4 regions of the Corallincola luteus genome follow, and region 1 is predicted to be linked to each of the others. Evidence: predicted binding sites of a transcription regulator. Region 1 holds the regulator's gene; each other region holds the start of a gene.
The links. Region 1 encodes ArgR, which controls arginine synthesis, uptake and breakdown. Its sites were predicted from a motif close to ANTGAATANNTATTCANT; they were not measured.
Positions count from the first base shown of each region.

Region 2: the regulator ArgR is predicted to act here: its motif matches at 2,229-2,246, upstream of EZV61_RS14130 (citrate synthase).
Region 3: the regulator ArgR is predicted to act here: its motif matches at 1,739-1,756, upstream of EZV61_RS03545 (oxaloacetate decarboxylase subunit gamma).
Region 4: the regulator ArgR is predicted to act here: its motif matches at 3,010-3,027, upstream of argC (N-acetyl-gamma-glutamyl-phosphate reductase).

Region 1 is NZ_SJXE01000003.1:158,074-165,627, reverse strand. Features, by position in the region: gene EZV61_RS08840 (threonine/serine exporter family protein) at 1-771, opposite strand, end outside; gene cgtA (Obg family GTPase CgtA) at 801-1,964, opposite strand; gene rpmA (50S ribosomal protein L27) at 2,097-2,354, opposite strand; gene rplU (50S ribosomal protein L21) at 2,374-2,685, opposite strand; gene ispB (octaprenyl diphosphate synthase) at 2,958-3,929, shown strand; gene mdh (malate dehydrogenase) at 3,995-4,924, opposite strand; gene argR (transcriptional regulator ArgR) at 5,193-5,660, shown strand; gene mnmL (tRNA modification radical SAM protein MnmL/YtqA) at 5,670-6,614, opposite strand; gene ggt (gamma-glutamyltransferase) at 6,692-7,554, opposite strand, start outside.
Region 2 is NZ_SJXE01000007.1:152,171-159,724, reverse strand. Features, by position in the region: gene sdhA (succinate dehydrogenase flavoprotein subunit) at 1-1,180, opposite strand, end outside; gene sdhD (succinate dehydrogenase, hydrophobic membrane anchor protein) at 1,177-1,527, opposite strand; gene sdhC (succinate dehydrogenase cytochrome b556 subunit) at 1,521-1,895, opposite strand; gene EZV61_RS14130 (citrate synthase) at 2,356-3,639, shown strand; gene EZV61_RS14125 (hypothetical protein) at 3,708-4,403, opposite strand; gene EZV61_RS14120 (Trm112 family protein) at 4,724-4,912, opposite strand; gene lpxK (tetraacyldisaccharide 4'-kinase) at 4,899-5,909, opposite strand; gene msbA (lipid A ABC transporter ATP-binding protein/permease MsbA) at 5,909-7,554, opposite strand, start outside.
Region 3 is NZ_SJXE01000001.1:804,267-811,820, forward strand. Features, by position in the region: gene EZV61_RS03520 (aspartate kinase) at 1-583, shown strand, start outside; gene csrA (carbon storage regulator CsrA) at 715-909, shown strand; tRNA gene EZV61_RS03530 (tRNA-Ser) at 1,078-1,170, shown strand; tRNA gene EZV61_RS03535 (tRNA-Arg) at 1,186-1,262, shown strand; tRNA gene EZV61_RS03540 (tRNA-Arg) at 1,318-1,394, shown strand; gene EZV61_RS03545 (oxaloacetate decarboxylase subunit gamma) at 1,840-2,082, shown strand; gene oadA (sodium-extruding oxaloacetate decarboxylase subunit alpha) at 2,099-3,871, shown strand; gene EZV61_RS03555 (sodium ion-translocating decarboxylase subunit beta) at 3,884-5,014, shown strand; gene EZV61_RS19385 (hypothetical protein) at 5,078-5,248, opposite strand; gene EZV61_RS03560 (dicarboxylate/amino acid:cation symporter) at 5,267-6,535, opposite strand; gene EZV61_RS03565 (NADP-dependent oxidoreductase) at 6,643-7,554, shown strand, end outside.
Region 4 is NZ_SJXE01000001.1:131,683-139,236, forward strand. Features, by position in the region: gene EZV61_RS00540 (PilZ domain-containing protein) at 1-17, shown strand, start outside; gene ppc (phosphoenolpyruvate carboxylase) at 89-2,719, opposite strand; gene argC (N-acetyl-gamma-glutamyl-phosphate reductase) at 3,176-4,216, shown strand; gene argB (acetylglutamate kinase) at 4,213-4,995, shown strand; gene EZV61_RS00560 (ornithine carbamoyltransferase) at 5,126-6,040, shown strand; gene EZV61_RS00565 (argininosuccinate synthase) at 6,055-7,269, shown strand; gene argH (argininosuccinate lyase) at 7,271-7,554, shown strand, end outside.

The DNA.
Region 1 (7,554 bases):
CATCGCCAGCAAGATCCCGAGGGCAACACTCAGCGTCATCATAGAAGCCCAGGTCCACCGAGCAATACCGACATTCACATGGCCTTTGACCATATCAGAGATCGCATTCATCAACGGGAAGCCTGGTACCAGCAGCAACACACTGGCCGCCATCGCCAACTCAGGCTTATTACCCAAACTAAATGCTGGCCCTAAACTCGCGACGGCAGTCGCAGCAGCAGCGGATAATACCCAGTTCATCAACAGGTGATAGCCACGGTGATGTAACTCCTGCCGCACAAACATCGCTACGGCTGACGCCATAAAGGTAACGCCAAATACCGGCCAGTCACCACCTTGCAAACGGGCAAAGCAGGCGCAGGACAACCCCACCATCACCACCATTAACCAGCGATTATAATGAAACTGCTTGTCGCTCAACTCTCGAAGTTTCTGGCGCACATCACGGGCGTCTTTCAGTCCCTTTTCGACCATCACCACCAAACGGCAGATCTGGCTTACCGTGGTCATATTTATGCCTCGGTCAACAATACGCCGTGTTTTGGTGAGATAACGGGGGCCGGATACAGACGTGAGTACGATGGCATTGTGAGAGACGGCCAGATCCATCCAGTCACAGCCAAGGGCGGTCCCCAGGCGATGAGTGAGCGTTTCTACCAGCTGGCTTTCCGCACCATACTGCAGTAATAGCTGCCCGCCCCATAGAGAGAGGCGGGTAGCTTCTTCATGCTGTTCCAGCGAAAGCTGAGGTTTGTTATTCGAGGCAGACATCTAACGACCCTTGCACAACCGATAAACAACTATGGTTTGTAGATGATCTCCATATCATGATCATCGTCATCATCATCCCAATCATCGTCATCATCATCGACAAATTTTTCGATCTGCTCTTTATGATAATGATCCCATTGGAACTCGACCTTCTCCGCTTCTTCCACTTCCGCTAAACGATCTGCAGGTAGCGATTCCAGATATTCCAAGATCTTCCAACAAAGTGGATCCGTGCCCTCTTTGTTGAACGCCGACATGCGATACACATCGCCCTGCCAATCCAGAGCTGCGACTACGCGATCAACCACCTCGTCAGCCTCATCTTCCAGTAGCAAATCGGTCTTATTAAAGACTAACCAGCGCGGCTTGCTCGCCAGCTTGGGGCTGTACTGTGCTAATTCATCGAGGATGGCAACAGCTGTTTCTGCGGGATCAGTGCCATCAACAGGGCAGATATCAACCACATGCAGCAATAACCGGCAACGCTCTAAGTGCTTAAGAAAGCGAATACCCAGACCAGCACCATCTGCAGCGCCTTCGATCAGTCCGGGGATATCAGCAACAACAAAGCTGCGATGGGATTCGGGACGAACCACCCCCAGATTAGGTACCAAAGTGGTAAACGGATAATCCGCCACTTTTGGCTTGGCCGCTGAGACAGAACGGATAAAGGTCGACTTACCGGCATTAGGGAAACCTAACAACCCCACATCGGCCAGCAACATCAGCTCCATCTTCAAGCTTCGCACTTCACCCGGCGTACCCATGGTTTTTTGGCGTGGCGCTCGGTTGGTACTGCTTTTAAAGCGTGCATTACCCAAACCATGATAGCCGCCCTTGGCCACCATCAACTTCTGTTCATGTTTCGTCAGATCACCGATCACTTCACCGGTGTCCTGATCAGTGGCCCGGGTACCTACGGGGACTCGCAGCTCTAAATCTTCACCCCGCTTACCGGTACAGTTAGCACTTTGACCATTGGTACCGCGCTCTGCGCGATGAAAACGTTCAAAACGAAAATCGATCAGGGTGTTGTAGTTCTCATCGGCGACTAAATAAACATCACCACCATCACCACCATCACCACCGTCTGGGCCACCCTTAGGTACATACTTTTCACGACGGAAACTGACAATACCGTTGCCGCCATCTCCCGCTTCAACGCGAATGACTGCTTCATCTACAAACTTCATGGACTTATTCTCGGAATATCCAGCGCCGATATTGGAGCTCGGCTGACAAAGGTAACCTTAGCATAACCCTTGGGCAGGCTGCAGAAACAAAAAAGCCTCGCACAAAGCGAGGCCTTTTCACCACATCAATGCTTATTCAGCAACGATGCTAATATACTTACGGCTCTTAGGACCTTTAACTTCGAAAAGCACCTTGCCATTGGCAGTTGCAAACAAAGTGTGGTCTTTACCGATACCAACGTTGTTACCAGCATGGAACTTAGTTCCGCGCTGACGAACGATGATGTTACCGGCTAATACTGATTCACCGCCGAAACGCTTAACACCCAGACGCTTACTTTCTGAATCGCGTCCATTTCGGGTACTACCGCCTGCTTTTTTATGTGCCATCTGACTCTACTCCTGAAACTTAAGCACTGATGCCAGTGATTTTGACTTCAGTGAACCACTGACGGTGGCCCATCTGCTTACGAGAGTGCTTACGACGACGGAACTTAACGATCTTGACCTTAGCGCCACGACCGTGAGTTACGATTTCAGCAGTAATTTTGCTGCCATCAACGTAAGGTGCTCCCACCTTAATATCTTCACCGTTTGCTACCATCAGCACTTTATCGAATTCGATAGTAGCTCCGGTCTCCGCGTCCAGCTTTTCTAAGCGAACGGTTTGCCCCTCGGCTACACGGTGTTGCTTACCGCCACTTTGGAAAACAGCGTACATGGTTATAACTCCGCTGGTATACGCGCCCTAGCATCGACATTTCATTGTTGGTCGGCTGGACACGATTTACTAATCACAATAGGGCGCGCATTCTACTTAAAAGATAACCAACGATCAAGGCTAATTTCAGTTTACTGAGCCATATCTCATTCAAGCCAGATAAGGCGCGACATCAGGCTGTTGTAGTGCAACATTTAGCGCTAGAATCTGGCCTTTCTATAGTCCGTAGCAAAATTGCCGCCAATAAAAATAACGACCCTCTCAGGAGCGACATGAATCTCGAGCAAATTCGGTTACTTGCCGAAGACGATATGCAGCAAGTAAACCATGCAATTATGGAGCAGCTCAGCTCTGACGTGGCGTTGATCAATCAACTTGGCTTTTACATCGTCAATAGTGGTGGCAAGCGGCTACGTCCCTTGCTAACCACCCTTGCCGCACGTGCGGTTGGCTATGATGGCACACAACACCAAACCCTCGCTGCAATCATAGAGTTCATCCATACTGCCACCCTGCTCCACGATGATGTGGTTGACGAATCAACCATGCGCCGTGGCCGTAAGACCGCTAACGCCATGTTCGGCGATCAGGCGAGTGTGCTAGTCGGTGACTTTCTCTATACCCGGGCATTCCAAATGATGGTGACGCTGGACTCAATGCGCGTTATGCAGGTTCTCGCTGATGCCACCAATGTGATCGCAGAAGGTGAAGTGATGCAGTTGATGAACTGCAACGATCCCGATACCGATGAAGCGCGCTACATGGAAGTGATCTACTGCAAAACCGCTAAATTATTTGAAGCCGCGACTCACTTGGCGGCAGAGCTGGCTGGCGAATCTGAAAGCAATAAGCAGGCAATGGCGGACTATGGCCGTTATTTAGGCACTGCGTTCCAACTGATTGATGATCTCCTCGATTACACCGCTGACGCCGATGCCCTAGGTAAAAATCTAGGAGATGACCTAGCAGAAGGTAAACCGACCCTGCCGCTGATCCGCGCCATGCAAGTCGGTACTGAAGCACAACAGAAGATCATTCGTCATGCCATCGAACATGGTGCCGAAGTAGAGCAGTTACCGAATATTGTCGCAGCCATTGAATCAACCGATGCCTTTGCTTATACCCGTCTACGAGCCGACGAGGAAGCGATGAAAGCAGTAAAGGCACTTGATTGCCTCGCCGATAGCGAATACAAAAGCGCACTGATCGCGCTGGCACGTATTGCAGTACAACGGGATCACTAATCTGCTCAACAAACAAGTATTAAAAAAGGCGCCTTCAGGCGCCTTTTTACTTATTGTCGTCTGGCTTAGCCAGCAAACTCAATGCCTTTCTGGATATCACCTTGCAGCGTGTCCATCATGCCTTCCAGCGCCGCTTGTTCAAACGGGCTAACGTCACCGTATGGCAATACAGTTTCAATGCCTTCGGCACCCAGTTTAACCGGCTGGGCAAAGAACTTGGTATGTTCACCAGGGCCTTCAACATAAGCACATTCAATCACAGGTTCACCCTGCATCGCTTTCACCAGAGACAGGCAGAAGCGTGCTGCTGCTTGTCCCATAGACAAGGTAGCAGAGCCACCACCAGCTTTGGCTTCAACGACTTCAGTACCAGCGTTCTGAATTCGATCAGTCAAGGCGGCAATCTCTTCGTCTGAGAAATCCAAGCCCAACTGCGACAACAGAGGCAGAATGGTGACACCGCTGTGACCGCCAATAACATTAATGTTCACTTCTTCCGGGTTTAACCCTTTGGCTTCAGCAATAAAAGCTTCGGCGCGAATAACATCCAGCGTTGTTACACCAAACAGTTTCTTCGGATCGTAAACACCAGCTTTCTTTAGTACTTCGGCAGCAATAGCAACCGTGGTATTCACTGGGTTAGTGATAATACCGATGCAAGCCTTAGGGCACTGCTCGGCAATCGCTTCAACCAGGTTCTTAACGATACCGGCATTGAAGTTAAACAGATCGGCGCGATCCATGCCCGGCTTGCGCGGCACACCGGCAGGGATCATCACAATATCTGCACCTTTCAGAGCATCATTGAGGCCATCCTGACCGTAACCTTCAATCGCTACCTGTGTTGGGATATGGCTGAGATCTTTAGCAACACCTGGCGTTACTGGTGCAATATCAAACAACGCTAATTCAGAGCCTGCAGGTAATTGAGTTTTTAATAACAGCGACAGTGCTTGGCCGATTCCACCAGCAGCACCTAATACAGCGACTTTCATGTGGGGTTCCCTTCTTGTGGAGAATCTTAGGAGACATAGCTTTCCAACCCAGTACAGGGCTGCAAAAACATTAATCCAAGGAGGGGATAAATACAATCAATGTCACACAACTCAGATCACGGATTGAACCCGTAACAGATAGTGCGCGACAAGCGTAAACCATTAGTGCCAAAATAATTGCCCCGCTGTGATACGGGCAGCTTGCAGGATATTGCAATTTTATGCAGAATGACTGCATAACTTTTTCAGAAGATAACCTTTCGACGACATGAATTACGGTAAGCAGGAAGACTTGGTCCGCTCGTTCAAGAACCTGTTGAAGGAAGAGTGTTTCGGCTCCCAAGGGGAGATAGTTAAAGCGCTGCAAACGCAAGGCTTTATCAATATCAACCAGTCGAAAGTTTCCCGCATGTTAAGCAAGTTTGGCGCAGTAAGAACACGTAATGCCAAACAAGAGATGGTGTACTGCCTACCTATCGAACTCGGCGTCCCAACCACTTCTAGTCAGCTTAAAAACCTGGTTTTAGATATCGACAACAACGAAGTCGCTATCGTTATCCGTACCAGTCCTGGGGCTGCTCAGCTGATTGCCCGACTATTAGATTCATTAGGCAAAGCGGAAGGGATACTCGGCACCATCGCCGGCGATGACACTATTTTCATTACGCCAACCAACGTGAAAGAGATAAGCAAAACGGTCAGCGCCGTAAAATCTCTGTTCGCTTTTTCCAGCTAACTCAGTGCATTAAATCGACTCAGGCAAGGAAGCACGAAAAGGAGCTGCCGTTGCGCTTCCCTGTCCCCCTTCCGCTGCCAATATTGCTTGAATAGCTTGCGGCCCTAGCCAACGATCCTCACACCAATCAGGTGCCAGTAACGTGGGCGGACGGGCGTGAGCCGACACCCGATGGAAGACCACCTGCGCAGGGGTCGCCTGGATCATCTTCGCTGCTGTTTCTGCATAGCTTTCTAAACTAATAGTTGCCAAGCGGTCAGCACGCCACGCTTTCGCCATCACGCTCCCCTCAACAATGTGCAATGGATGCAGCTTTAGACCATCCACTCCTACCATCAGCACTTTATCCAAGGTCTGCAAAGCATCTTGCTGATCTTCACCTGGCAAACCGACAATAAGATGAGTGCATACTTTTAGTCCATAATGTTTGGCTCGTGCGACAGCATCTTGGTAGGCAGCAAAATCGTGGCCACGATTAATTCGCTTCAGGGTTTGATCATTCGCCGTTTGCAACCCCAGCTCCAGCCAGATCTCTTGACCCTGAGCCTGATACTCCGCCAACATCCCGAGCACACCATCGGGCACACAATCAGGACGGGTACCGACACACAATCCAACAATATCTTTCGCCGCCAGCGCCTGATCATACAGCTTTTGCAGTTGAACCTGCTCACCATAGGTACTGGTGTACGCCTGAAAATACGCCAAATAAGCATCCGCTTTACGCTTTAATTCTTGCTCGCGCAGCTGCAACTGTTGAGAGATAGGTGCTGCACGAGCTGTTTCATCGACAAAAGAAGCGACATTACAGAAAGTACAGCCCCCTCGGCCAAGGGTGCCATCGCGATTGGGGCAGCTAAAATCACCGTGCAGTGACAGCTTGCGGATCTTGCGACCAAACTGCTGCTTTAAATAGTAACCAAAGCTGTGAAAAAGTTGAGGAGTATGCTGCATAGCGGCGCCATTGTAGGCGCCGCCAAGGAAGTTGTACTGTTTAGGATCAAACCTACAGGCTAAATCATCAACCGAGATCAGTAGCCTGCTGCCTGCCCATCCTTGCGACTTTCGGAAGCACCGTAGTAAACGCCGGTTGCAAGATCGCGCATGATCGCCTGATAGCCACCGTAAGGACCTGACTCCTCTTTTAAGGTATGCCCCATCTGCAGCAGTGTACGGCGAGTACCAGCAGAAAAACCGTTCTCCAAACTAACATGCCCGCCATCTGTCATCTGTTCGCCTGTGGGCTGACTGGAGCCGGTATGCAAAATACGTGGCGCATCCCCCGCCTCCTGTAGATTCATACCAAAATCGATCATATTGACCAGGATCTGCGCATGCATCTGTGGCTGAGTTGCGCCGCCCATCACACCATAACTGAGCCAAGGCTTGCCCTCTTTGGTCACAAAGGCAGGAATAATAGTATGAAACGGGCGTTTGCCAGGCGCGTAACTATTAAAATGCCCTTCCTGCAGACTAAACAACTGACCGCGATCTTGCAGTACAAAGCCGAGCTCAGGCGGTGTCATCCCCGAGCCCATGCCGCGGTAGTTACTTTGGATCAACGACACCATGTTGCCATCTTTGTCTGCGGTGGTCAGGTAGATAGTATCACCGTGGTACAGCGCTGGGTTGCCAGCATCCAAGCGCTGACTGGCGCGTCGCGGATTAATCAGTTTTGCTCGTTCATTGGCATAAGATTTTGCGATCAGACCGGCCACGGGGATCTGATTAAACGCGGGATCGGCGTAATACTTGGCGCGATCTTCAAATGCGAGCTTCTTTGCTTCAACAAACAGATGCACATACTCCGGATTATCCAACCCCATGGCGGCTATATCGTATGGCTCCAAAATATTGAGAATCTGCAGTGCCGCTATCCCTTGGCCATTCGGGG
Region 2 (7,554 bases), on a different contig from region 1:
CCGATACGCAAGCGATCTCGCCGACAGCGAACAAACCAACTACAGGCTTCTCGTTACCCTGCGCATCGACAGTGATCGCCTGGCCACTCACCTGAGTAGGTATACCACCCATCATGTAATGACAGGTTGGGATCACTGGGATCGGCTCTTTCACGGGATCAACATGGGCAAAGGTGCGTGATAACTCGCAAATGCCAGGCAAACGGGACTCAAGTACCTCTTCGCCCAAATGGTCGAGTTTCAATTTAGCATGCGGGCCCCAAGGGCCATCGCAACCGCGCCCTTCTCGGATCTCCGTCATAATCGAACGCGCAACAACGTCACGGCCAGCCAAATCTTTGGCATTTGGCGCATAGCGTTCCATAAAGCGTTCGCCATCTTTATTTAGTAGATAGCCACCTTCACCGCGACACCCTTCAGTCACCAACACACCCGCGCCAGCGATACCTGTGGGATGAAACTGCCACATCTCCATATCTTGAACCGGAACCCCGGCACGCAGAGCCATACCAACGCCATCACCAGTATTAATATGCGCATTAGTGGTTGAAGCATAAATCCGACCAGCACCACCAGTGGCTAATACCGTCGCCTTACTTTTGAAATAGACAACCTGTCCTGAATCGATATCAATGGCGGTACAACCAACAATGTGCCCATCTTGATTCTTAACCAAATCCAGTGCGTACCACTCACTAAACACCTTGGTCTTGTTCTTAATGTTCTGTTGATAAAGGAGGTGCAATAAAGCATGACCAGTTCGGTCAGCGGCAGCGGCCGTGCGTGCGGCCTGTTCGCCCCCAAATGCTTTTGATTGGCCACCGAATGGGCGTTGATAAATACGACCATTTTCAAAGCGAGAAAAAGGCAGTCCCATCTTTTCTAATTCAATGATCGCCTCTGGGCCGGTTTTACACATGTACTCAATGGCGTCCTGATCACCGATATAATCGGAACCTTTTACCGTGTCATACATATGCCATTGCCAATCGTCATCGTGGGCATTACCCAACGCAACGGTGATGCCACCTTGAGCAGAGACCGTATGTGAACGAGTAGGAAAGACTTTGGAGAGTAAAGCGCAAGACTTGCCCTCTTCAGAAATTTGCAGTGCGGCGCGCATACCGGCACCACCGGCGCCGATGACGACGGCATCGAATTCAAATGTTGGAATGCTCACTTGACCCCCCAGAGAATAAACAGACCTGCGGCGACGTAAGCAACTGCAGTTAAATTAATGAAGAACTGTAATGCGGCACGCAGCGCCGAGCACTTTATGTAATCAGTTAACACTTGCCACATTCCGATCCAGCAGTGCACAAGCAGACCGATTAATGCGAGAAAAGTGAAAACCTTCATGGCTAATGTGCTGAACAAGCCGTGCCATACGCCGTAGGTCATCTCTGGTGTAAAAAGAGCAAAACCGACAATAAAAATTGAATAGAGAGCTAAAACAATCGCCGACGCACGTAACAAGACAAAGTCATGCACGCCACTTCGGCCTAACATAGCAGCATTAGTTACCATACCCATACCCCCGCCAAAACAGACAGAACAGCGGTGAGCGCAAAACCTACATGGGCAGAGCGAATACCACTTTCGAGTTCTTCAAAATATCCAAGATCCTGTAATAAGTGACGAATGCCACCGACAAAGTGATATGCCAGCGCTGTCAGGATGCCCCACAGGACAAAACCAACAAACCAGCCATCAATCATCGCCTTTACTTCATTAAATCCGGATTCTGAGGTAAGAGAAATATTTAGTAGCCAAAGTAGAATAGCAATTGCAACAAACATAATGACGCCACTGACGCGGTGCAATATCGACGCAATGGCCGTCGCTGGAAAGCGAATTGTTGCTAGGTCTAAATTAACGGGTCTTTGTTTTTTCACATCCGACTCACTCGGCCCTTAAGAGCCTCTATTTATTTTTTTAATGTCGTATTTTTTTACGCCCTAACCATCATATTACTTTCGGGATATAAAGTTATTACCCCAAAAATGATATGCGGATCACATTTTAGACAAACAGTTGTTTGAAAAGCACCATTTTGGCGCGCCAAAGCCGCATTCTGCCTACGTTTGAGGGCGTAGTGTGGGCAGTATATCCACGACATTTTTTTATTACAATTCTTTAAATTTTGATTTGTATCAGGGAGAATTCTATTCACCTCTGAAATAGATCTTTGTTTCAAGAGATGTTGTAATCAGGTACTAACTTGTAAAAATGATAAATTATGCATCCAAGACGGGATTTAATGCATAGATAATTGACAGCTGCCCTATGCAGCGGTTAATAATACTGCGCTTAATTTTGGGAGCATCATACAATTCCAATAAGGAGAATCCTGAAATGACGGAGAAGAAAGCAGTTCTTCACGTCGGTGGCCAGGAGATAGAACTCCCCGTGCTTTCCGGTACCGCGGGCCATGACGTAATAGATATCAGAACCCTCGGCAAATATGGTTATTTCACATTTGACCCAGGTTTTCTTTCGACCGCATCGTGCGAGTCTACGATCACCTTCATCAACGGTAGTAAGGGCATCCTGCAACACCGCGGTTATGCTATCGACGATTTAGCGAACAACGCTAGCTATCTCGAAGTATGCTATCTGCTGTTGTACGGCGAATTGCCCAATGCAACGCAATATGCAGAATTTAGCCGTATTGTTTCCGAACACACGATGCTGAATGAACAACTCACACGATGCTTGCAGGGCTTCCGCCGAGATGCGCACCCGATGGCTATCATGTGTGGCATGGTTGGTACCATGTCAGCCTTCTATCACGACTCATTGGACATCACCAATGAACGTCATCGTGAGATCGCAGCCTACCGACTGATATCTAAAATGCCAACAATCGCCGCAATGTGCTTTAAGTACAATGTCGGTCAGCCATTCATGTACCCTAGAAATGACCTCGGCTACGCAGAGAATTTCCTTTACATGATGTTCGCTACACCGTGTGCAGAATACACACCAGATCCTATCGTTGCTAAAGCGATGGATCGAATATTTACCCTGCATGCTGATCACGAGCAGAACGCTTCAACATCGACCGTTCGCTTGGCCGGCTCCTCTGGTGCTAATCCGTTCGCTTGTATCGCGGCAGGTATTGCTTCTCTATGGGGCCCAGCTCATGGTGGCGCCAATGAAGCTTGCCTCAACATGCTTGAAGAGATCGGTAATGTTGACCGCATTCCTGAGTTTATCGAACGCGCGAAGGATAAAGATGATTCTTTCCGCTTGATGGGCTTTGGTCACCGTGTTTACAAGAACCATGATCCACGAGCAACTGTGATGCGCGAAACCTGTCACGAAGTTCTCGATAAGTTAAAGATCAAAGATCCTCTGCTTGATGTAGCGATGGAGCTTGAGCGGATCGCGCTGGAAGATGAATACTTCGTTTCGAAGAAACTCTACCCTAACGTAGATTTCTACTCTGGTATTATCTTGAAAGCGATTGGCATTCCGACCAATATGTTCACAGTAATTTTTGCGCTGTCACGCACGGTTGGTTGGATAGCTCACTGGAATGAAATGATGAGTGACGCAGGCCAGAAGATCGGCCGTCCACGCCAGCTATATATCGGTGAAATAGATAAAGGATTCAAATCAACAGAAGAACGTTGATTGGTCTTGCTCAAAGATTAAAAAAGGCAGCTTCGGCTGCCTTTTTTGTCTAAAAAAACCAGTGATGGTTAACCGATCCAACTGAGGTAGACCCCAGCCAAAATAGCAACAACAGCCACAGAGCTACGACGCCAACACCAATGGGAGCAATGCAGAACTCTTTGCTGCACGCGATAGCAGTTGGCTAACACCAAAGCAGGCAACGACATCGCCAGCAAAATAATAATCCGCAAACAAAACACAATGCAGGTCAGCAAACAAGAAAGATAAAAAGCAAGCTGAAAACGATTTGGATCACTCACCCCAAACAACTGCAGGTCCTTGACAAAACCGAACAACATTCCAGGATGAAGGTCGACCATCCAATCCAACAATAGCAGTGGCCAAGGCAACAGAATGCACACCATCAACAGTGGCTTACCGGAAAAAAATTCTTTCTTAAATTCACCCGGAAATTGTAGAGACGCCCAGAGAATACAAATAGTAATAGTTAAAACAACATAGGCCGTAGAAGGTATAACATGGGCCGAAATTGCCCCCAACAGTACCGAAAGCAGTATGAAAGCTAGAAAACCAATAAAAATCTTTCCATACTGCAGGCTTCTGCGAACACGCATCAACTCTTCACTCTTCCAACACAGCATTTTCCCTCGCGTCAGAGAGTCAAAATAGCGCCTGCCGGAATGATTTCTTAATGCAACTTGTTTGGCCAATACCACTACGCCCACAACCGTTAACAACATTCCGGTAATCGCTTCAACCATATTTTATTCCTAAAACAATATAAATATCTGACAGCTAGCTTTGCTGTTCTGCTATCGATATAGCAAAACCGCAACCTGCGACGCCCTATTCAGGAACACCAAAAAAGGTGATCTACGTCACTATGCCTTGATTTGGCTCATCGGTCTACTATTGGTTAAAAAATGACTCATAAACAGATAGTCGCCGTGCTATACCGACAACTGACTTGCCGGATATTGACTGAATAGTTAGGGTAAGCAAGCTGTGAAGTTATAAAACAACTGAATAGATAGCTAAAGACTAACTGAATATATTACGCAGCTTGTGGCAACGTTTGATGTTATCCCGTCATCTCAGCTTCAGTCGCGGTGCGCGCCTCACTTTCTAACAACACGGGTATGCCATCATCAATAGCAAACACCAGCTTATCAAACCGGCAAAGTAGCGCGTCTTTGTTTGGAGTAAATAGCAGCTTTCCCTTACAACAAGGGCAAGCGATTATTTCTAATAATTTCTTATCTTTTAACATGGTTAACTCTGTCTTCCTGGTTAATCCTATCGCACAACTGCGACAAAAAATGATCTGGTAGCTGCGCAGAGATGGGTAAATACCACAAATTTACGTGACCGTTGCTTTGACATTTAACTGCGTCCTTTTCAGTGACCAGCAAACAAGCCGCCTCCCCCTGAAGTTGAAGCAGCAATTGCGGATTGAATCCACAGTGATCTGCTAGTGGTGTCTCTTTGACTACATTGCCGCCGAGCTGAGTCACCAATGAGAAAAACCTTTGTGGATTTCCTATGCCTGCCGCTAAAGCGAGTGAGCCCAACTGCTCGATTGGTACTAGCTCTGCTTCACCGTCAACAGGTGCGGGGGGATCAGGTTCTAGTAACATCTGGTAGCGCCCCTTTGCTTCGGTACCCAACTCACCACCATTTTGAATAATAAAATCCACTTCCGATAGACGCCGACACGTTTCCCGTAAAGGGCCAGCAGGCAACAACAAACCATTACCCAATTGCCTGTCACCATCTATCACAGCGATCTCAATGTGCCGCCCCATACGGTAATGCTGAAGCCCATCATCACTGATAACCAGGTCGACGTCTGCACTGTGCAGCAGCAATTCTATCGCTGCCAACCGATCTGCACCAACGACCACTGGCACGCCCGTCCGGCGAGCAATCAGCAGTGGCTCATCACCAACCTCTTCAGCTCGGCTATCGGCTTGCAAATGGTATGGGTAAGTCGGCGCATTGCCACCATATCCTCTCGACACAACACCGACACGATAGCCCTTTTCCGTAAGGTGTTCACAAAGCCAAATAACCAGTGGGGTCTTGCCTGTGCCTCCGACACTGATATTGCCAACGACTATCACCGGAACCTTTGGCTCGACTTGGCGATAACGGCAAATAAACCAACGCCGTAATCGGCTTATCATGTAGAACAGCGCAGAAAAAGGAACCAATAGTTTGGGCCATAGGCTGCCGTCGTACCAGGCTTTAGGAAGTGGTGACAGCATTAATCACCAAATTGCATTTTATGGAGTTGAGCATACGCACCATCTTTCGCCAGCAACACCTCATGAGTGCCCTGTTCGATGATCCGACCACCATCAAGTACGACGATCTTATCGGCGTTCTGAATGGTTGAAAGCCGATGGGCAATGACCAGACTGGTGCGGTTAGCCTGTAGCGCCTCCAAAGCCCCCTGAATATGGCGCTCACTCTCAGTATCGAGGGCGGAAGTCGCTTCATCGAGGATCAAAATAGGTGCATCCCGCAGCAATGCGCGAGCTATCGCTATGCGTTGGCGCTGACCGCCAGATAACATCACGCCGTTTTCACCGACTTGGGTATCCAAGCCGTCGGGCATAGATTGCGCGAACTCTAAAACGTGTGCACTTTTAGCCGCTGCCTCTATTTGCTCCCGGGTAACACTGTCATCACAGGCATAAGCAATATTGTTAGCGATAGTATCGTCAAACAGCGTGACGTGCTGGGATACGGTAGCAAACTGGCTTCTTAGATTGGCCAATTTAAAATCATTTACCTCAATGCCATCAAGGGTAATGGTGCCATCCTGATAAGGATAGAAACGAGTCAGCAAACTAGTAATGGTTGACTTACCGCTCCCGGAACGCCCGACCAATGCCACCGTCTGCCCGGGTTCAATGCTGAGGTTGATGTTCTCTAACGCGGGTGTTTCTTTGCCTTGATAGGTGAATGTGACGTTGTTAATCCGTAAGTCACCTTTCGCTCTTGCAAACTCTTTCGTGCCGTTATCAGTTTCCTCTTCTTCGTCTAAAACGGCAAAAATACTGGCACTAGCAGCCATCCCTTTTTGAAATTGACTATTGACCGAAGTGAGCTGCTTCAAGGGCCGCAGTAACATGATCATGGAGGTGATGATGACGGTAAAGGTGCCAGGAGTGAGGGTTTCCATCATGCTGTCAAAACTTGCAACAAACAGCACTGTGGCTAAGGCGAAAGAGGCAATAATTTGAATCACCGGTACGCTAATGGCACTGGCAGCAACCATTTTCATATTTTGGCGGCGGGTTTTATTACTGATCTTTCTAAACCGCTCAGACTCGATCGCTTGTCCGCCAAACGTTAACACCACTTTATGGCCATTTAGCATCTGCTCGGCGGAGGTGGTGATATTACCCATCGCATTTTGGATCTGACGACTAATTTTCCGAAACCGCTTACTGACGAAACTCACGACCACAGCGATGATCGGACCGATAAGTAAAAATATGAGTGACAACTGCCAGCTCTGATAAAACATCAAAGCCAGCATACCGACGACAAACGCACCTTCTTTAACGATGATTACCAAGGTCTTGCTCGCAGCATTTGCGACCTGCTCGGTGTCATAGGTGATCTTGGATATCAATTGACCGGTGGTTTGCGAATCAAAATAGGGCACAGGCATTCGCATCATATGATCGAATAGTGATTGCCGCATCGTCATCACTACGTTGCTACCTACCCACGACAAGCAATAGGTAGAAACAAAGTTAAACAATCCACGAAGACAAAATGCACCCACCACAAATATCGGTGCGTAGGTCAGCACCCCGGGGTTTTTATTTGTCAGGCCCTCATCAATTAATGGCTTAATGGAATAGATAAATAATGAATCGATACCGGCGTAACCAA
Region 3 (7,554 bases), on a different contig from region 1:
AGTTGAATTCGCCGGTAAATACAATGTACCACTGCGCGTGCTGTCTAGCTTCGAAGAGGGGCAAGGCACGCTGATCACCTATGAGGGATTGAATATGGAGAAGCCGCTGGTATCGGGCATTGCGTTTAATCGTGATGAAGCACGGTTAACTATACTGGGGGTTCCTGATCAGCCAAATGTTGCTGCTTCAGTGCTCGCACCTATAGGCAAAGCGAATATCGATATTGATATGATCATTCAGAATGCGGTAGGTGATAACACAGCTGACTTTACTTTTACTGTACACCGGAACGATTTTGCACGCGCAAAGGCTATTTTAGACGAAACTTGTGCAAAGTTGGGAGCTAAAGGGGTGCAGGGCGACGATCATATCGCTAAAATCTCCGTGGTGGGTGTGGGTATGAAGAGCCATGCTGGTGTTGCTGTGACCATGTTTGAGTCGCTTGGCGATGAAGGAATCAATATTCAACAGATTTCGACATCAGAGATTAAGATCTCGGTGTTGGTTGAAGAAAAATATTTAGAACTGGCTGTGCGAACCTTACATGCAGCCTTCAATCTGGATAAAGAGCCGGTGCAGTAGTCCGTTGCTGTTAAGAAAGTTTAAACTTTTACTAGCTAATCGTTGTCTATAAGCTAAGTTAATAATAATCCTGAGTTTTAAAGGCGCCCCAGAGTGGCCACTCAGAGTTTAAGGAATGAAGGAGCAAGCGAATGCTAATTTTAACTCGTCGAGTTGGTGAGACCCTGATGATTGGTGATGAAGTCACCGTGACGGTATTGGGTGTTAAAGGTAATCAGGTTCGTATCGGTGTGAATGCGCCGAAAGAGGTCTCTGTGCATCGCGAAGAGATTTATATGCGTATTCAGGCTGAGAAGGGTGATGATGAGGGTAATCAGAACTACTAGCCTGTGAATAGATTAGACAAAGCCGACTTCATGTCGGCTTTGTTCGTTTTATGGCAACAAAATGTTCGATTTTTGCACGTATAAGTGAAAACTCGATTGAAGTACCAAAAAGCTCCCAAAAAGTGTTTGACATAAGCGCCAGTTTCATTAGAATTCAGCGCCACTAAAGGTGAGGTGGCCGAGTGGCCGAAGGCGCTCCCCTGCTAAGGGAGTATGGGGTTTGTAGCCCCATCGAGGGTTCGAATCCCTCCCTCACCGCCATTAGTTTGATGTAACGCGCTCGTAGCTCAACTGGATAGAGTACCTGGCTACGAACCAGGCGGTTGGAGGTTCGAGTCCTCCCGAGCGCGCCATTAACTAAACAGTTTCAAAATTGATGTACTAGACTATGTCAATTGCACCGATTACGCGCTCGTAGCTCAACTGGATAGAGTACCTGGCTACGAACCAGGCGGTTGGAGGTTCGAGTCCTCCCGAGCGCGCCATTATTCAGAGATGCCCAACAGAGATGTTGGGCATTTTTGTATCTGGCTTATACCTTTCTTACAATGCCTTACCTATGAGTTTGTGGGCTAGAGTTATTATTTCGCTGATGAGCGTTATCTGTAGCGGTAGATGTTCTATCACCCTGAACAAATGTGCGTTTGCCCGCGGTTTTATCACTTGCTTGAAAGTTAACCATTTGCTTTTGATCCGCGTCATTCGTTTGAATGGCGAATGAGGCTAGCGTGGGTGCGAGAAATAGTGTCAAATGTGTCAGATAGCTTTTGCATAGAAAATTACAGTTTTGTGTGACTATTGCCCTGAAAACGGTATTTATGCGTGTAAAAGTGACTATCTATGCACATCTTGTTTGATTTTTACAATATGTCATGGTACTTCTAGGCAATATCGTCAGGAAACTGAAAATTAATTACAGGATGAGTTCTGATGACTAGTATCAGCGAACTGTTACTGGAAGCAGCAGGTATCATGGCTGTTGGCATGATATTCGTATTTTTGTTCTTAAGCTTACTCGTGGTTGGCGTGAAGTTACTTGCGCGATTTGCCGGTGGGCCTGAACCTTTGACTGCGAATGCGACGCCGCCCCCCCAAACTACTGGGGTAAGCCCCGACGTTGTCGCGGCGATCTCTGCTGCCGTGCACAAATACCGGAATACGACCAAGGACTAACAAGGAGCGATCCTGTATGAAAAAGCCACTAGCCATCACTGATGTGGTGCTTCGTGACGCCCACCAATCATTGCTTGCAACCCGTTTGCGTATTGAAGATATGCTGCCTATTGCTGAGAAGCTGGATAAGGTTGGGTATTGGTCAATAGAATCATGGGGCGGGGCTACTTTTGATGCCTGTATTCGTTTCCTTGGTGAAGATCCTTGGGAGCGCCTTCGTCTGTTGAAAAAGGCGATGCCAAACACTCGCCAGCAGATGCTATTACGCGGGCAAAACCTATTGGGTTATCGTCATTACGCCGATGACGTGGTAGAGAAGTTTGTTGAGCGAGCTCATGCCAATGGTATGGATGTATTCCGTATCTTTGATGCGATGAACGATGTTCGTAACTTCCAAACGGCGGTAAAAGCGGCGGTGAAGGTCGGCGCACATGCTCAAGGTACCATCTCTTACACGACTAGCCCTGTGCATACGTTAGATACTTGGCTTGATATGGGTAAGCGCCTTCAGGACCTAGGGTGTCATTCAATCTGTATTAAGGATATGGCGGGGTTATTGAAGCCTTACGAGGCTGAAGAACTGATTGGCCGCTTGAAAGAAGAATTAGAACTGCCACTGGCGTTGCATTGCCATGCGACTACAGGACTGAGTGTCGCCACCCATATGAAGGCGATTGATGCTGGTATCGATATTCTCGATACGGCGATCTCTTCTATGAGCATGACTTATGGCCACAGCCCCACGGAAACCATTGTCTCCATTGTCGAAGGCACAGAGCGTGATACCGGCATCGATATTACAGGACTGGAAGATATCGCCAGCTACTTCCGTGATGTAAGGAAGAAGTATGCCAAATTCGAAGGCAGCCTGAAGGGGATTGATGCACGTATTCTGACAGCGCAAGTGCCTGGTGGCATGCTGACGAATATGGAAGGCCAGCTGAAAGAGCAGGGTGCCGCAGACAAGTTGGATGAAGTATTGAAAGAGATCCCACGTGTACGTGAAGATCTTGGCTTTATTCCATTGGTCACTCCAACTTCTCAGATTGTTGGCACGCAAGCAGTACTAAATGTACTGACGGGTGAGCGCTACAAGTCGATCGCTAAAGAAACCGCAGGTGTGCTTAAGGGAGAATATGGTGCGTCCCCAGCAGCGGTTAATGCAGATCTGCAAGCTCGCGTACTTGAAGGTGGCGAAGCCATTACTTGTCGTCCAGCAGATTTGATCGATGCTGAGATGGATAAGCTATGCGTTGAACTTGATGATGTTGCTCAGAAAGAAGCGATCTCTTTGGCAACAGACAAGATTGATGATGTGCTGACCTATGCACTGTTTCCTCAGATCGGTCTTAAGTTCCTTAAAAATCGTGGTAACCCAGATGCATTTGAACCGGCACCAGGTACCGAGCCAGAGCCTGCGCCTGTTGTTGCAGCCGCTAGTGGCCAGGCAGAAGCATACAGTGTTCGTGTTGATGGCAGGGTTTATCAGGTAGAAGTTGCGCCTGACGGTGCATTGACCAGTGTTGCGCCAGCAGCAGGTGGCGCACCTGCTGCTGCCCCTGCGCCAGCAAGCAGTGCTTTTTCTTTGCCCGCGCCATTGGCAGGTAACATTTTCAAAGTGAATGTTAGTGTTGGGCAGCAGGTCAACGAAGGCGATGTCGTGATTATTTTGGAAGCGATGAAGATGGAAACAGAAGTCAGAGCTTCACAAAGCGGCACTGTGACCGTGCTGAACGTTAAAGAGGGCGACTCTGTTGCCGTTGGTGATGCGCTACTTGGTCTGGGTTAATAGGGACACTGAATGGAAGGTTTAACTATCCTATGGCGAGACACCGGTCTCGCCAATTTTACGCCGGGCCAAATAGTGATGCTGTTGGTTGGCTGTCTGTTGTTGTATCTGGCGATCGTTCGTAAGTTTGAGCCCTTGCTGCTCGTGCCTATTGGCTTCGGTTGTGTGCTAGCCAATATTCCGATGGCTGGCTTTACTGAGCCCGGTGGACTGCTTTATTACATCTTTGAAGTGGGTGTGAAAACGGGCATCTTTCCACTGCTTATTTTTATGGGCGTAGGTGCGTTAACCGATTTCGGCTCTTTGATTGCTAACCCTAAGACCTTGTTCCTAGGGGCTGCTGCGCAGTTTGGTATTTTTGCCACCTTGTTTGGGGCGATTGCTCTCAATATGGTGCCAGGATTTGAATTTTCGCTTGCGGATGCTGCAGCTATTTCGATTATTGGTGGAGCGGATGGTCCAACGGCTATTTTTGTTGCCAGCCGGTTAGCGCCTGATCTACTTGGCGCCATTGCTGTTGCTGCATACTCCTATATGGCGTTGGTACCCATTATTCAGCCGCCAATTATGAAAGCCCTGACGACGGAAGATGAACGTAATGTGGCGATGGAGCAGTTGCGTCCGGTTAGCCGCAAAGAGAAAATCTTCTTCCCACTGATCGTGTTGTTGATGGCCATCCTATTTTTGCCAGCGGCGACTCCACTTGTGGGTATGTTCTGTCTCGGTAATCTGATGCGCGAGTCTGGTGTGGTAGAGCGTCTATCTAAGGCCGCACAGAATGAGATCATTAATATCGTTACGATCTTGCTGGGGTTAGCCGTGGGCTCGAAATTGTCGGCGGATAAGTTCCTGACTGTGGAAACTCTGGGTATTTTGGCGCTGGGTGCGGTGGCGTTTTCTATTGGTACGGCTTCAGGCGTGTTGATGGGTAAATTGATGCACCGTTTATCCGGGGGCAAGGTCAACCCATTGATCGGCGCTGCTGGTGTATCTGCAGTCCCTATGGCCGCTCGTGTGGTGAATAAAGTTGGTTTACAAGCTAATCCCCATAACTTCTTGCTGATGCATGCCATGGGGCCAAATGTGGCTGGTGTACTTGGTTCAGCTGTTGCGGCTGGTGTTCTACTTGCGCTAGTTCAATAAGCGCTAGCTTCACCAGGTGGCTATGAGCCGCAGTTAAAAAAGCGAGCCTTCAGGCTCGCTTTTTTATGGTTTGGTCAGCCAAAGCATCAGGGTGAGGAACAGAAAGAGAATTGTCGAGCCTGTAGCAATATAGATAAACCCTTTCTTGCCCGCCTTAAGGGGAAGGTCATTGGCGCGTAAAAAAACAATCCATAGCAGGCATAGTATTATCGGGATTAAGAATAAACGAGCCATCCATTTTCCTCCTGTCGCTTAATTAGCTTCATTAGTTGCCGATTGTTCGTTAATCGTCGTAGTGGGCTCATTGGTAACCAGCAAACCTTCACGATAACCAATCACTCTAGCCACCATCATATCGCCAGTGACATTGGTTGCCGTACGCATCATATCAATGATGCGGTCAATTGCGGCGACAAAGGCGATCCCTTCTAATGGCAGACCGACGGCATTTAGGGTGACGGTAAGCATCACCATCGCGGTGCCGGGAACGCCGGCGGTGCCGATAGAAGCGAGTGTGGCTGTTGCCATGATGATGCCGTAGTCGATCCAGCCTAATGGTATACCGTAAATTTGAGCGATAAATATCGCTGCAATAGCAGGGTAAATACCACCACAGCCATCCATGTTGATAGTGGCTCCCATGGGCAGCACAAAGCTGGCATATTGGCGGGACACACCTAATCCTTCAGTCACACAGCGAGTACTGACAGGGAGTGTGCCGTAACTGCTGGCGCTGGCGTAGGCAACCAGTTGGGCAGGAAAGACCGCCTTGAAGAATTGGCGGATCGAAATCCCGCCAAACAGTTGTACTGCAGTGCCGTAAACCAGCACGATATGAATCAAGCAGGCGATATAGATGGCAACAACGAATTTCGCCAGCGGTAATAGTGAGTCTAGGCCGAAGCTGCCAAGCATCCAGGCGATAAGGCCAAATACGCCATAGGGGGTTAAGGCCAACACCATTCGGGTGATCTGGTACATCACTTCTGCACCACTATGTAAAAAGCGCTTCACGGGCTCAGCTTTGTCACCTACCTGATTGATGGCCACTCCAACCAATACTGCAAAGAGCAGTACTTGCAGGATATTGCCTTCGGCCATGGCCGCGATAGGGTTCCGTGGCACAACATCCACTAGTACCTGCGCAAATGGAGGAATATCCCGTTCTCGCACACTGCTCGCTGTTAGCGATAGCTCGGCACTGAAGTTCATCATACTGCCAATGAGTAGGCCAAGTGCGCTGGCGATCACTGCAGTTAACAAGAATAAGCCAACGGTTTTAATGCCTATTCGTCCGAGGCGGTTATCGTCACCTAGGGAGGTAACCGCCATGACCAGAGAGCAAAAGACTAACGGTACAACTAGCATGCGAATGGCATTGATAAATAGATCGCCGAGGGGTTTAAGCTGTACTGCAAACTCTGGTAGCAGTAAGCCAACGGTTGCACCCAGCACAAACCCTGCGAGTACCTTTTGCCAAAAGGGAATAGAACGGTAGACAGCGAGCGCAGGACTGGACATAGTGATCTCAAGTGAATTCAGTAGATAACTGGTTTATTCTAACCTGTTATTGAAATTGAACCTAAGCCCTAAGGCACTGCTCTTCCCTGAAGAGAAAAAGGAAGCTAATGGAAGTCGATACCCATCAAGTTCAAATCAGTAATTTTGGTGAACCGGAATGCTTAACGCTTACCGAGATCTCACTGCAGACTCAAGCACCCGTTGTCAGGGTGGCGTTTGCTGGTGTTAATCCCATTGATACCAAAACACGTGCAGGTATAGGCTGGGCGGCGAAGGAAAACGCCGACAAGTTGCCTTGGTGCCCTGGTTATGATGTGGCCGGTGAGTTACTGACAGCTGATGGCAAAGGCTCTGGTCAGCATGTTTGTGGACTGATCGGCTTTCCTTTTATGGGCGGGGCCTATGCTGAACATGTTTCAGCACCTCAAGATGAGTGGGTTGCTCTGCCCGACAATGTCGATTTGCGTCAGGCAGCCGCCTTGCCATTAGCAGGGCTAACTGCGAGTCAGGCACTGTCTCGATTTGGTGATCTTCGTGAAGCAGAAGAGGTCGTTGTGCTAGGCGCTGCTGGTGGTGTCGGGCATTTAGTAGTGCAGTTAGCCAAACAGCAGGGCGCCAAGGTGACCGCTATCTCTCGTGTGCAAAACCATGAGTGGTTACTTGCGCTAGGGGCCGACTGTTGTGTCGATTATGGCCAGCCTGGCTGGCAAGCGCTAGTAGCAGAACATGCCTCTCTTGTTATCGACTGTGTGGGTGGTGAGGTTGGTTTATCACTTGTTAAGCAGCTGCTTTGCGGTACAGATGTCGTGACGCTACCTACGGTCACTGCAGATGCAATTATTGAGGCAGGTGATGCGGCAGGTTGTCACGTCACAGGTATGTTGATCCAGCCGGATCCAGCCCGTTTGAAGCAACTGGTTACCTTGTTGGCTGATGGTGTCATTAAGGTGGCCGTTGCCGCGACTTTCCCTTTGGCCGACGCCAACCTTGCCCACCGCCAGGTTGAAACAGGCCATACA
Region 4 (7,554 bases), on a different contig from region 1:
TGGCAGAGTCTGCCTAGATTTTGAATAGGCCTAGAGACAGAAAAGCCACCTGGATTAGGTGGCTTTTTCGTTTCTTGCTACTTTGGGATTAACCGGTATTACGCATACCCGCAGAGATCCCGGTCATGGTCACCATCAATGCCTGATCCACAGCATTGCAAACCTCGTCTGATGCGCGAGAACGTCGCAGCAGCTCTGCTTGCAACATATGCAATGGGTCCATGTAAGGGTTACGTAGCTTAATAGACTGTTGCTGCCATGTTTCCCGTTCCATCAGATCGTTATCGTGTGTCAGCGACAATACAATGTCGATCCCTTCCTGTAGCTGAGCGCGAAGCTTGTCACCCAGTGCGTGCAGCTCTTGCGGCACCAATACCTGCTCGTAATACTTGGAAACTTCAGGTTCAGCTTTCATGAACACCATCTCAAGCATGTTGAGGCGGGTGCGGAAGAATGGCCACTGTTCGAACATCTCTTCGAGCAGGGGTTGTTGGCCATTGGCTATCACCTCTTTCAGACCCGCAGGTGAGCCTAACCAGGCCGGCAACACTAACCGGTTCTGAGCCCATGCGAAGATCCATGGGATAGCACGCAAACTTTCAATTCCGCCAGTGGGTTTACGCTTGGGTGGGCGTGAACCCAATGGCAGTTTGCCCAGCTCAACTTCCGGTGTTGCAGCGCGGAAGTATTCGACGAATTGAGGCTCGCCGCGCACCACGGCACGATAGGCTTCACAGGAGGTTGCAGACAGCTGATCCATTAGCTGGCGCCAGCTCTGCTCCGGTACCGGAGGTGGTAGCAGTTTACCTTCGAGCACGGCACTGCCATATAACGCCAGTGAGTGCTGAGCGACTTCTGGTAAACCAAATTTCACCCGGATCATTTCGCCCTGTTCAGTGACGCGAATACCGCCATCTAACGAACCTGGAGGTTGAGACAGGATCGCATTGTGTGCCGGGCCGCCCCCACGTCCAATAGTGCCGCCACGGCCGTGGAACAGCATCAAAGCGACGTCAGCTTCTTTACAGACCTGTACCAGATCTTCCTGCGCACTGTACTGTGCCCATGCCGCGGCCATCATGCCGGCATCTTTAGCGGAATCAGAGTAGCCAATCATCACTTCCTGATGGCCTTTGATATAGCCGCGATACCAGTCAATCTCCAGTAAGCGCTTGATACAGTCTGCACCACCATTGAGGTCATCCAGAGTTTCAAACAGTGGAGCTACGCCCATGTTAAAGCTGACACCAGACTCTTTTAGTAACAGTTGTACAGCTAACACATCGGAAGGATCTGATGCCATCGAGATCACATAGGTTCCGAGGGCATCTGGGTGCTGTTCAGCGATCACTTCGCAGGTGTCTAATACCTCTTGTGTATCTGCGCTGGGTTGCCACTGCTTCGGAAGTAATGGCCGTTTACTGGCCAGCTCCTGCAACAGGAAGGCTTGTTTATCCTCTTCACGCCAGCTGCTGTAATCACCCAACCCTAAATAACGGGTGATCTCGCCAATCGCATCGGCATGGCGCGCAGCATCTTGACGAACATCCAGTTTTACCAGATTGATACCGAAACAGGCGACACGGCGCAGGGTATCTAATAGGGCGCCATCAGCGACTACGCCCATGCCACAGTTATGCAATGATTCGTAGCAGAGTTGCAGGGGCTCACGGATATCTTTGACATCACGGATCAGAGGACATACCCCTACAGAGCGACCATCCAATACCGCTTCGATCCCTTCGCGGGTGGCGCGCAGGTGATCTCGCAAACGCTTAAGTACATGGCGGTAGGGTTCTTTGGCACCGTTACTGTAGTCAGCAAGGGCGTCGTCGCATTGGCTCATCGACAACTCGCCAATCAGTGGCCCTAAATCGCGAATATAGAGATCGGCCACTTTCCAGCGCGCCAGCAACAGCACTTCGCGGGTCACCTTGGCCGTAACAAACGGGTTACCGTCACGGTCGCCGCCCATCCAACTGGCAAAGCGAATGGGTGCCACGCCATCGACCGGAAGCTTTCGGCCAAAGCGACTATCCAGTTCCGCGTTGAGATCACGCAGAAAGCTCGGTACCGCTTCCCAAAGTGAGTGTTCGATAACGGCGAAGCCCCACTTGGCTTCGTCTACAGGGGTCGGGCGTTGGTCGCGGATCTCGTTGGTGTGCCACACCTGGGTGATCAACTGCTCCAGGCGGTTTTCAACCAAGCCTTTTTCCCGCTCTGTGTTCAGTGGACTTTCCAAATCTCCCAAGCAGTGCGCCGCTTGCACATACTTGTTGATCTGGGTTCGACGATTCACTTCAGTTGGATGCGCGGTTAATACCAATTCAATATTGAGCGTGGTCAGCGCATCAATGATCTCATCTGCAGACACCTCTTGTGCGTGCAAACGGTCAAACAGTTCGCCGAAAGGATCTGGCTTGTCTACCTGTTGCCGCCCATCACGAGAGATGGTGTGAAACTGCTCTGCCATATTGGCTTGGGCAAGAAACTGTTGGAACGCTTTGGCAACGGGCAGTAGCTCTTCATCGCCAAGAGAGTTCAGAATATCAATAAGGGCTGCTCTGTCTTGCTCCGAACCAGACTGGGCACCTTTAGACAATTGTCGAATCGACTCAATTTTTTCGAGAAAGGCGTCACCCATGTCATGCTGGATCGCTCGACCCAGTAGGGTGCCGAGGAAGCTGACATTGCTTCTTAGCGCCGCGTATTTATCCATACTGGTAATACCTTATGTGCATGTGTGCTAGCAAAAAACCGGCAAGGCTATCGCGCAAAGCTGGATAGCTTTTTGCCACAAAACAAACTTTAGAGGTTCAAATAATAAAGGAAACTGCGTGCAATGTGCACTAGTGCATATGTTAACTCCCGATTTTAATAATTATGCAACTTAGCGAATGGTTAATAGTCGCGCGATGGTGCCTATTTTTCGTTATATATACGTAAAGTTTACATTCCAGTTCAATGGCTGCTGCGAAAAATGAATAAACCCAATAAAAATGCAGATATCTTGCATAAGAAGTCATTTTGATTTAGCTTTGCCAACATAAGGCTCATTCTTTATCAGCCAGTATGGCAGTTCCAATGACTGGAAAGGCGAATACGATAAGCAATCGAAGAGTGAGTAAGGTTAGAACAACTATAGTTAGGGTTCCTTGCGGAGGGGCAAAAACAGATGGTGAAATGTTCCATTATCGGTGCCAGTGGTTATACCGGCGCCGAATTAGCAAATTTGGTTGAGCAGCATCCACAGATGACGCTTAAGGCTATCTATGTATCAGAGCGTAGTGCTGATGCCGACACCGAATTAGGAACCCTTCATCGACGCTATCTCGGCCAGCTAAACCTGCCTTTGACACCCTTGGCCACAGCCGATGTAGCCAAAGCCGCTGAAGGCGTGGATGTGGTTTTTCTCGCCACGGACCATAAGGTCTCAGTGGCTCTGGCGCCCGGCTTGCTGGAAACTGGCGTCACGGTCATGGATCTGTCTGGTGGTTTCCGTTTTGATACGGCCGCGCCTTATTACCAGTTTTATGGCTTTACCCATGACTCCCCCGAATGGCTTGAGCAGGCCGTTTATGGCTTAGCAGAATGGAATGCGGCTGAGATCAGTCACGCTCAATTGGTTGCTGTGCCGGGGTGCTACCCTACTGCTAGCCTGTTGGCGTTAAAGCCTTTGCAGGAAGCGGGCTTGCTTAAATCAGAGACTACGCCGGTGATTAACGCTGTTAGCGGTGTATCTGGCGCTGGGCGTAAAGCCAGCATGGTGAATAGTTTCTGTGAAGTCAGCTACAACCCTTACGGCGTCCTTAATCATCGGCATCAGCCTGAGATCGCTCTGCATTTGGGAAATTCAGTTATCTTTACGCCACATCTTGGTAACTTCCCTCGCGGTATCGTGGCTACTATCACCGCTCAACTGGCGGATGGGGTGACGGCAGCAGCAATTGACCAAGCCTATGACCACGCCTATGCCGGTAAGCCAGCGGTGCGTTTGTATAATCAGCTGTCGCCAGGTCATTGGCCAAGCATCGGTGGTGTGGCCAATACGCCCTATTGCGATATCGGCTGGAAAGCAGATTTGGAAAGCGGTCATATCGTGATTGGTTCGGCTATCGACAATCTACTAAAAGGCGCCGCGTCACAAGCGATCCAGTGCGCCAATATTCGTTTTGGTTTAACCAATTATCCGATAAGTAAGAAGGCTGCGCTATGAGTGCTCCGGTACTGATTAAAGTTGGCGGTGCCTTGCTGGAAAATGCTCAGGCATTGCAAGCACTGTTTGCAGCCTTGGCAGACGTTCAGCGTTTGCGGCCAGTGATGATCATTCACGGTGGCGGCTGTATCGTTGAACAGCAGTTGGCTGCCATGGGCATGGTCAGTGAAAAGAAAGATGGCCTGCGGATCACGCCACCGGAGCAGATGGCTGTGATCACCGGCGCTTTAGCGGGCACCAGTAATAAACAGCTATTAGCTTACGGCCTGAATGCGGGCATGAAAGCGGTGGGTGTTTGTATCGGCGATGCGTTCACTGTCGAAGCCAGCGTACTCGATCCTGCATTAGGGTGTGTCGGGCAGTGCAGCGAAGATGGCTCAGCGGGTGATCCGGCCTTGTTGAAGTTGTTGGTCGATAATGGCTATACACCCATTATTAGTTCTATCGCCGTATCTCGCGAAGGTCAGTTGTTGAATGTTAACGCCGATCAGGCTGCGCTGGCGTTGTGTCAATTACTGCAAGCGGAACTGGTGCTGTTATCCGATGTCGAAGGCATTCTCGATGGTGAGCGTCAGTTGATCCCAGAAATTGATCAGCAAAAAGCCGATCAACTGGTTGCTGAGGGTGTGATCACCGATGGTATGGCTGTTAAGGTGCAAGCTGCACTGCAAGCCGCACGAACGCTCGGTCGCAGTATTGCTGTGGCCAGCTGGCGTGAGCCAGAAAAATTGACCGACCTGTTGGCTGGTAAGCCGGTAGGCACTAAGGTGCTGGGCTAGGCTGCATCGCGTTAAGCAGCAAAACACAGCAAAAGAATTAATGCGTATACCATCTCGATGGCATACGAGAAAGAACGAAACAGATGTCTGCAAGAAGAGGCGAGAAGCCGCAGACATGATGGAGTGTTAGATGAAACCATTAAATCACCTGTTAACACTGAAGGATCTCGATAAAGAGCAGATCCTTCATTTGCTGGATCAAGCCGCAAAAATTAAGGCTGCTCCTCAGGATTACGCCAATGCCCTGCGTGGCAAAAGTGTGGTGATGTTATTTGAGAAGCCATCGCTGCGGACGCGGGTGAGCTTCGACATCGGTTTAAATAAAATGGGTGGCCACGCGGTCTATCTGGATCAGCAAAATGGTGAGCTAGGCGCACGGGAAACAGTAAAAGACTTCGGCGCGAATATCTCCTGCTGGGCTGATGGCATCGTAGCGCGTGTGTTTAAGCAGAGTACGTTGGAGCAGCTTGCGACGGGTGGTTCTATTCCGGTGATCAATGCACTAAGCGATCTCTATCACCCTTGTCAGGCGTTGGCCGATTTTCTCGCGTTACAGGAAAAGCTTGGTGATCCGTCAAAAGTGAAACTGGCCTATGTCGGTGATGGCAATAATGTGACCCATTCACTGATGTTGTTGGCGGCGCAGATCGGCGCTGAAATGGTGGTGGTCTGTCCTCCAGGTTATAGCGTGGATGGCCAGGTTGTGGTTGATTGTCAGGCGATTAATGCGCGTACTGGCGGTAAGCTGACTATCTCCAGTGAGTTGAGTGCGCTCAACGGTGTTGACGCCATTTATGCCGATACTTGGGTGTCGATGGGTGACAGCACGCCATTGGATCAGATTAAAGCCGTGTTCTCTTCATATCAGATCAATGCTGAGTTGATGGCGAGTACTGGCGCGAAATTCTTTATGCATTGCCAACCGGCACATCGTGAGTACGAAGTGACCTCTGAGGTGTTGGATGGCGAACAATCATTAATATTACCGCAGGCGGAGAACCGCATGTGGGCACAAAATTCAGTAATGCTGGAATTATTAAAGTAAGGGTGATGGCAAACATGAGTAAGCAACAAGTTAAAAAAGTCGTACTGGCCTATTCCGGTGGTCTCGATACCTCAGCCATTATTCCTTGGCTGAAAGAAAACTATGATGGCTGTGAAGTGGTCGCATTCGCTGCTGATGTAGGTCAGGGTGATGAAGAGCTTGAAGGTCTGGAAGAAAAAGCACTGGCATCCGGCGCCAGTGAATGTCATATCGTTGATCTGAAAGATGAGTTCGTAGCGGACTACGTGTATCCAAGCCTGACTACGGGTGCGGTTTACGAAGGTAGCTACTTGCTGGGTACCTCGATGGCGCGTCCTATCATCGCCAAAGCGCAGGTAGAAGTGGCTTTGAAAGTAGGCGCAGACGCCTTGTGCCACGGTTGTACTGGTAAAGGTAATGACCAAGTCCGTTTTGAAAGCACCTACGCCGCATTGGCACCGCAACTGGCGGTGATCGCCCCTTGGCGTGAGTGGACTATGTCCAGTCGTGAAGAGTTGTTGAACTACTTAGCTGAGCGCGACATCCCTTGTACTGCCAGCCTGACCAAGATCTATAGCCGTGATGCGAATGCATGGCACATTTCCACCGAAGGTGGCGAGCTGGAAGATCCGTGGAACGAGCCGACAGAAAACTGTTGGGCATGGACAACGGCGCCTGAGCAAGCGCCTGATACCCCAGCGTATGTTTCCCTGACCGTTGAAAAAGGCCGCGTTGTAGCCGTTGATGGTGAAGCACTTAGCCCTTACGACACGCTGGTGAAATTGAACGAAATCGCGGCGCCCCATGGTGTGGGTCGTGTCGATATTTTGGAAAACCGTTTAGTCGGCATGAAGTCGCGTGGTTGTTATGAAACCCCTGGCGGCACCGTGATCATGGCGGCGCTGCGTGGTATCGACGAACTGATCCTGGATAAGAACTCGCGTAAGTTCCGTGACCAACTGGCGGTGGAGTTTTCTCACGTCATGTATGACGGTCGTTGGTTCACGCCACTGAACAAATCACTGCTGGCGGCGGCAGAAAGCTTCGCTGAAGATGCTAACGGTGAAGTCGTCGTTAAGCTGTACAAGGGCACAGCCACTGCAGTGAAGAAGAAGTCACCTAATTCGCTCTACTCAGAAGAGTTTGCGACCTTTGGGGAAGATGACGTTTACGACCAAAGCCATGCAGAAGGCTTTATCCGTCTGTTCTCGCTTTCCAGCCGCATTAAAGCGCTGAAGCAGGAGAAATAAGATGGCGTTGTGGGGTGGACGTTTTTCCCAGGCGGCAGACAGCCGGTTTAAAGAGTTCAACGACTCGTTGAAGTTTGATTACCAGCTGGCCGAGCAGGATATCATGGGCTCGATTGCTTGGGCGGGTGCGCTGAATAGCGTCGGCGTGTTAAGTGATGAAGAGGTGAAAGCGCTGGAAACGGCGCTGTTGCAACTACGCGCTGAAGTTCAGGCCGATCCTAAGCAGATCCTGCAGAGCGATGCCGAAGATATCCATAGCTGGGTTGAAGGCAAGCTGATCGATAA